DNA from 2 places in the Streptomyces sp. NPDC096324 genome. Region 2 is predicted to be linked to the other one. Evidence: riboswitches for the same ligand, from Rfam matches in the RefSeq annotation. Region 2 holds a riboswitch; the other holds the start of a gene.
The links. A riboswitch is a leader RNA that binds a small molecule or an ion and turns the genes downstream of it on or off. The one in region 2 is predicted to bind cobalamin.

Region 1: linked by a shared signal. The riboswitch ahead of ACIQ7M_RS17940 (CbtB-domain containing protein) and the one ahead of ACIQ7M_RS16725 (ribonucleoside-diphosphate reductase subunit alpha) in region 2 are both predicted to bind cobalamin.

The regions. Positions count from the first base shown of each region.
Region 1 covers NZ_JBIWFK010000006.1:180,990-184,384, reverse strand. Annotated here, with positions in the region: gene meaB (methylmalonyl Co-A mutase-associated GTPase MeaB) at 1-836, shown strand, start outside; gene ACIQ7M_RS17945 (CbtA family protein) at 943-1,701, opposite strand; gene ACIQ7M_RS17940 (CbtB-domain containing protein) at 1,722-1,943, opposite strand; cobalamin riboswitch at 1,984-2,128, opposite strand; gene ACIQ7M_RS17935 (enoyl-CoA hydratase/isomerase family protein) at 2,210-3,274, opposite strand.
Region 2 covers NZ_JBIWFK010000005.1:590,924-594,318, reverse strand. Annotated here, with positions in the region: gene mctP (monocarboxylate uptake permease MctP) at 1-161, shown strand, start outside; gene ACIQ7M_RS16730 (GNAT family N-acetyltransferase) at 309-827, shown strand; cobalamin riboswitch at 880-1,029, shown strand; gene ACIQ7M_RS16725 (ribonucleoside-diphosphate reductase subunit alpha) at 1,160-3,395, shown strand, end outside.

The DNA.
Region 1 (3,395 bases), on a different contig from region 2:
AGGCCCGGCGGATCGGCGTCAGCGGGGTGCCGGGCGTGGGCAAGTCGACGTTCATCGACGCATTCGGCACGATGCTGACCTCGCTCGGGTTCCGGGTAGCGGTGCTCGCCGTCGACCCGTCCTCCACCCGTACGGGCGGCTCGATCCTCGGTGACAAGACGCGTATGGAGCGTCTGGCCGTGGACCCGGCCGCGTTCATCCGCCCCTCCCCCACCGCCGGCACGCTCGGCGGGGTGGCGAAGGCGACCCGCGAGTCGATCGTGGTGATGGAGGCGGCCGGCTACGACGTGGTGCTGGTGGAGACCGTCGGCGTCGGCCAGTCCGAGACGGCGGTCGCGAACATGGTCGACTCCTTCCTGCTGCTGACGCTGGCGCGTACCGGGGACCAGTTGCAGGGCATCAAGAAGGGTGTCCTGGAGCTGGCCGACGTGATCGCCGTCAACAAGGCGGACGGCCCGCACGAGCGTGACGCGCAGTCGGCAGCGCGTGAACTGGCGGGCGCGCTGCGGCTGATGCACGGCAAGGACGCCGCCTGGACGCCGCCGGTGCTGAGTTGCAGCGCCCGTGAGTCGGCGGGTCTGGACACGCTCTGGGACCGTCTGGAGCAGCACCGGGTGCTGCTCGACTCGACCGGCCGTCTCGCCGAGAAGCGCCGTGACCAGCAGGTGGACTGGACCTGGACGATGGTCCGGGACGAGCTGCTCGGCCGTCTGCACGCCGATCGGGCCGTACGGGCCGTCGCCCCCGACCTCGAACGGCAGGTCCGCGAGGGCGGGTTGACGGCGACGCTCGCGGCGGAGCGGATTCTGAAGGTCTTCGGCGGCGAGGGCCGCTGACGCGAACGGCGGTGGCGGGGCAGGTCGGAGCCCGGCCACCGCTCGGACCCACAACACGACAGGCCCCCGGAGAGATCCGGGGGCCTGTCGTGTGTGTGCCGGTGGTTCAGTTCGCGGCGGGAACGGATCGGCCCGAAGGAGCTGTCGCGGGCCTGGGGTTGAGCATGCGCTCGGCCAACTCGCCGAAGACCAGGCCGAATCCGGCCCACAGGACGGTCTGGATGGCGAGGGCGGAGAGCCTGAACCGCCAGAGCAGGGTGGCCGGGAAGTCCTTGGGCACCTCGTTGATGACGGGCAGGAACTCGTAGGCGAGTCCGATCACGACGGCGAAGGCGGCCACCGCGACCACGGTGGCGTACCAGGTGCCGAGGCTGGGCGCGAGGCGCTTGCCGAGGATGGTGGCTCCCACCGCGAGAAGCACGCTGAGGACCATCATCAGGAAGTACAGGGTGGTCCGCTTGCCGATGGTGTCGGGGTCGCCGACCGACGGCGGGTTGGCCGGGTACTTCAGGAACGGCACGACGTACACGGCCAGGAGCGCGGTCCCGGACAGCAGGAGCGCGGTCGCGCGCGGGCCGAAGCGGCCCACTCGGCCGAGGGCGAAGCAGTAGGCGAGCGCGGCGATTCCGCCGAAGGAGACGCCGTAGACCAGGACGCCGGTGGCGAGGCCCGCGGTGGACTGGAGGCTGCGGGAGACGAGTTCGACCTCGTGCCCGTGTGCGTGGGAGTGGGCCTCCTCGAAGCCGATCGCGCTGTCGACGCTCGGTTCACCGAGCAAGTAGGCGACGACCAGGGCCAGTACACCGGCCGCGAGGCCGGCGAGCATGCCGCGTACGAGGAGGTTTCTTACCGTTGCGGAGTTCATGATGAGCGCTCTCCCTCGCGTCAGTGGCAGGGGAAGCCGAGCAGGTGGCGGGCGTCGTGCACCCACTCGTGGACGTCCTCGCCGGAGACGACGGAGGTGGCGCCCTGTTCGGCGCCGACGAAGTACAGCAGGACCAGCATCAGGATGCCGAAGAAGGCCGCCCAGGGGACGATCGCACCGATCGGCAGCTTGGCGGGGAGAGCGGGGGTGGTGGCTGTCGGCGGAGCGACGGTCTGCGCCATGGCAGGACCTCCTCGGGAGTTCGCGTCCCATCTCGGTGGTGCACAGGATGACGCCTACGGGTCTGACTCACGAGGCCCAGCGTGGCTGGGACGTCTCGTTCACAGTGGCGCGACCGTGCCGGATTTCCGCCGGCTTCCGTCTTGACGTCATCGATATCGGACCGACCGTACCGCGTGGCGCGTTTCTGGCCAAGACCGCGCCGACCGGGGTGATCTTCCTCTCGTCCCAGGTGACGCGCCGGTCCTCAGTGCCGCCCCGGGTCCGTTCAGGTGCCGGACTCGCCGTCGGACAGGCCGAGTTCGCGTTCGCCCAGGGGTGTGAAGAAGCGCTCGACGTCGGCGTCGGTGACCTCGGCGAGTGTGGCCGGGGACCAGCGCGGCTCGCCGTCCTTGTCGATGATCTGGGCCCGGACGCCTTCCACCAGGTCGGGTGCGGACAGGGCGGCGCAGGAGACGCGGTACTCCTGGTCGAGCACCCGCTCCAGCGATCCGAGCCGCCGGGCCCGGCGCAGGGAGGCCAGCGTGACCTTCAGGGCGGTGGGCGAGTTGCCGAGCAGGATCTCCGCCGTCTCCTTGGCGGCCGGGTCGTCGGCCGCGAGGAGCCGCCGGATGATCTCCTCGACGGTGTCGGCGCCGTAGCAGGCGTCGATCCACTCGCGCCGCTCGGCGAGTTCGGCCGGCGGGGCGGGCCGCGCGTGAGTGGCCAGGGCCTCGGCCACGGACCCTTCCGCGAGGTCGGACAGGAACCGTCGGAGCGAGGAGGACGGCAGACAGTGGTCGGCGAGGCCGCACAGCAGCGCGTCCCCGGCGCCGATCGAGGCGCCTGTCAGGGCGAGATGGGTGCCGAGTTCGCCCGGGGCGAGGGCGAGCAGACGGGTGCCGCCGACGTCGGGGACGAAACCGATGCCGGTCTCGGGCATGGCGACGCGTGAGCGCTCGGTGACGATCCGGACGCTGCCGTGCGCCGAGACACCGACTCCGCCGCCCATCACGATGCCGTCCATCACCGCCACGTACGGCTTGGGGTAGCGGGCGATACGGGCGTTGAGGTGGTATTCGTCGCGCCAGAACGCGGCCGACGCGGTGCCGTCCCCGTCGCGCGCGTCGTCGTGGACGACCCGGATGTCGCCGCCCGCGCACAGGCCGCGTTCCCCGGCGCCGGTGATGACGACGGTCTCGACGGCGGGGTCGTGTTCCCAGGCGGTGAGCGCCCGGTCGATCCGGCGCACCATCGCGTGGTTCAGGGCGTTCAGCGCCCTGGGCCGGTTGAGGACGATGTGGCCGGCCCGTCCTTCGGTGCGCAGCAGGACGGATTCCTCCGCTCCGGGCATCGGGGTGCCGTTCATCCGGACACCCCGCTCGGGCGGCGGGTCACGATGGCGCACATGATCTCGGTGGTTCCTTCCACGCTCCGGCCGGCCCGCGGGTCACGACGGCCTCCGCGCCACCGTA
Region 2 (3,395 bases):
TCCTGAACGTGGCCGTGACCGTCGTCCTGACCTTCGTCCTCAGGGCGCTCAAGGCCCCGGAGGGCGTGGACGAGACCTCGCCCGGTGACTACACGGCCGACGCGGGCGACACGGGCGTCGAGACGGAACTCCCGCCGGCGACGGCGGACGCGAGCCACTAGGAGACGCCGGGACCGGTCCCGGCCCACAGGCCCGGACCTGTGGGTCACGCAGGCCCGCGGGCCGGCTCTCGCGACAGCCACAGAACGACGGGCCGCCGGAGGAAAACCGGCGGCCCGTCGCCGTGCCGGTCGGGCACACTCGCCCGCATGGACATCGTCATCCGGCCGGCACGGCCCGAGGAGTACCCCGTCATCGGCGAGATCGCGGCCCGTGCCTACCTCGGGGACGGGCTGCTCGACTTCGGGGAGAGCGACGCGTACCTCGGAAGGCTGCGGGACGTCGCGGGGCGCGCGGCCGTCGCCGAGGTGCTCGTCGCCGCCGAGGGGGACCGGGTGCTCGGCACTGTGACCTTCGCGGCGGACGGCGGCCCCATGGCCGACTCGGCGCGCGACGGTGAGGCCGAGATCCGGATGCTCGCGGTCGCGCGGGAGGCGCGTGGCCGGGGCGCCGGTGAGGCCCTCGTGCGCGCCTGCGTCGCACGGGCACGGGCCCTGGAGGGCTGCGCGCGCCTCGTGCTGTCCACCCAGCGCACCATGCACAGCGCCCACCGCCTCTACGAGCGCGTCGGCTTCACCCGCACCCCGGACCGCGACTGGAACCCCCTTCCGGAGCTCGACGACATCCGGCTGCTCACTTACGAGTTGACGTTCCGGCACGCTCCGTAGCGCTCTCGGACACCGAGCGGACACAACATGTGGGGGCAGTCCCGAGGCCCGGCACAAGATGTATGCTCATGGTCGCTGTCGCCGCAGGGGAATCCGGTGCGAATCCGGAACTGTCCCGCAACGGTGTACTTGTGCGTGTTCGCGTCTGCGTGTGCCCGTACTCGCGTCAGTCCGAGGACCTGCCGACAGCGCGCCCCGGCCGTCCGGCCCGGGTGCCGACGACGTCCGGGCCTCGCGGAATGGGCCGGTGGACGCGGTGCGCTGCTGCCCGAAAGCGCTCCCGTGTGCCCCTGCCCGCCCGCAAGGCCCCGTGCCGAGCGAGGAGAGCCCACGTGACCATCGCGCCAGCCGATCCGGCTTCAGTGACCGCGCCGCAGGCCCCGGTGGAGACCGACGGTCCCGGGACCGCGCTGCTGCGGACCCTGACGGATCTGACCGCCGACCTCCCCGACGCCGACCCCGGCCGGGTCGCCGGGGCGGCGCTGCGCGGCCGGTCCGCCCGCGCCGACGAGGCCGAGCTGCGCGAACTGGCCACCGAGGCGGCCGCGGGTCTCATCTCCGAGGACCCCGCCTACTCGCGGCTGGCCGCCCGTCTGCTCGCGATCACCATCGCCGCGGAGGCCGCCTCCCAGGGCGTCACCACCTTCTCCGAGTCGGTCGCCGTCGGCCACCGCGAAGGCCTGATCGCCGACCGTACGGCCGCGTTCGTGGAGCTGCACACGGACCGTCTCGACACGCTGATCGACGCCGAGGGCGACGACCGCTTCGGCTACTTCGGACTGCGCACGCTGCACTCCCGCTATCTGCTGCGGCACCCGATCACCCGCAAGGTCGTAGAGACGCCCCAGCACTTCATGCTGCGGGTGGCCTCCGGTCTCGCGGAGGACGACACCGCCCGTTCGGTGGACGAGGTCGCGGCTCTCTACCGGCTCATGAGCCGTCTCGACTACCTGCCCTCCTCCCCCACGCTCTTCAACTCCGGTACGCGGCACCCCCAGATGTCGTCCTGCTACCTCCTCGACTCCCCGCTGGACGAGCTGGACTCCATCTACGACCGCTACCACCAGGTGGCTCGCCTGTCGAAGCACGCGGGCGGCATCGGCCTGTCGTACTCCCGCATCCGCAGCCGCGGTTCGCTGATCCGCGGCACCAACGGGCACTCCAACGGCATCGTCCCGTTCCTGAAGACGCTCGACGCCTCGGTGGCCGCGGTGAACCAGGGCGGCCGGCGCAAGGGTGCGGCGGCGGTCTACCTGGAGACCTGGCACTCCGACATCGAGGAGTTCCTTGAGCTGCGCGACAACACCGGTGAGGACGCCCGGCGTACGCACAACCTGAACCTCGCGCACTGGATCCCGGACGAGTTCATGCGCCGGGTGAACGAGGACGGCGTCTGGTCGCTGTTCTCCCCGGCCGACGTGCCGGAACTGGTCGACCTGTGGGGCGACGCGTTCGACGCGGCCTACCGCAAGGCCGAGGAGGCGGGCCTCGCCCGGAAGACCATCCAGGCCCGCGATCTGTACGGCCGCATGATGCGCACCCTCGCGCAGACCGGCAACGGCTGGATGACCTTCAAGGACGCCGCCAACCGCACCGCCAACCAGACGGCGGAGCCGGGTCACACCGTCCACTCCTCGAACCTGTGCACCGAGATCCTGGAGGTCACGGACGACGGGGAGACGGCGGTCTGCAACCTGGGTTCGGTCAACCTGGGCGCGTTCGTGACCGGCGGGGACATCGACTGGGAGCGGCTCGATCAGACCGTGCGCACCGCGGTGACCTTCCTCGACCGCGTGGTGGACATCAACTTCTACCCGACCGAGCAGGCGGGCCGCTCCAACGCCAAATGGCGTCCGGTCGGCCTCGGCGCGATGGGCCTTCAGGACGTCTTCTTCAAGCTGCGGATCCCGTTCGACTCGCCCGAGGCCCGCGCCCTGTCGACCCGGATCGCCGAGCGGATCATGCTCGCCTCGTACGAGGCCTCCGCGGACCTGGCCGAGCGCAACGGACCGCTCCCCGCCTGGGAGAAGACCCGTACCGCCCGTGGCGTCCTGCACCCGGACCACTTCGACGTCGAGCTGAACTGGCCGGAGCGCTGGGCGGCCCTGCGCGAGCGGATCGCCTCGGTCGGCATGCGCAACTCGCTGCTGCTGGCCATCGCGCCGACCGCCACCATCGCCTCGATCGCGGGCGTGTACGAGTGCATCGAGCCGCAGGTGTCGAACCTGTTCAAGCGCGAGACGCTCTCCGGCGAGTTCCTCCAGGTCAACTCGTACCTGGTGGCCGAGCTGAAGGCGCTCGGCGTGTGGGACGCGCAGACCCGTGAGGCGCTGCGCGAGTCCAGCGGCTCGGTGCAGGGCTTCACCTGGGTCCCGCAGGACGTCCGCGACCTGTACCGCACGGCGTGGGAGATCCCGCAGCGCGGCCTGATCGACATGGCCGCCGCCCGCACCCCGTTCCTGGACCAGGCCCAGTCGCTGAACCTGTTCCTGGAGACGCCGACCATCGGCAAGCTCTCCTCGATGTACTCCTACGCCTGGAAGGCGGGCCTGAAGACGACGTACTACC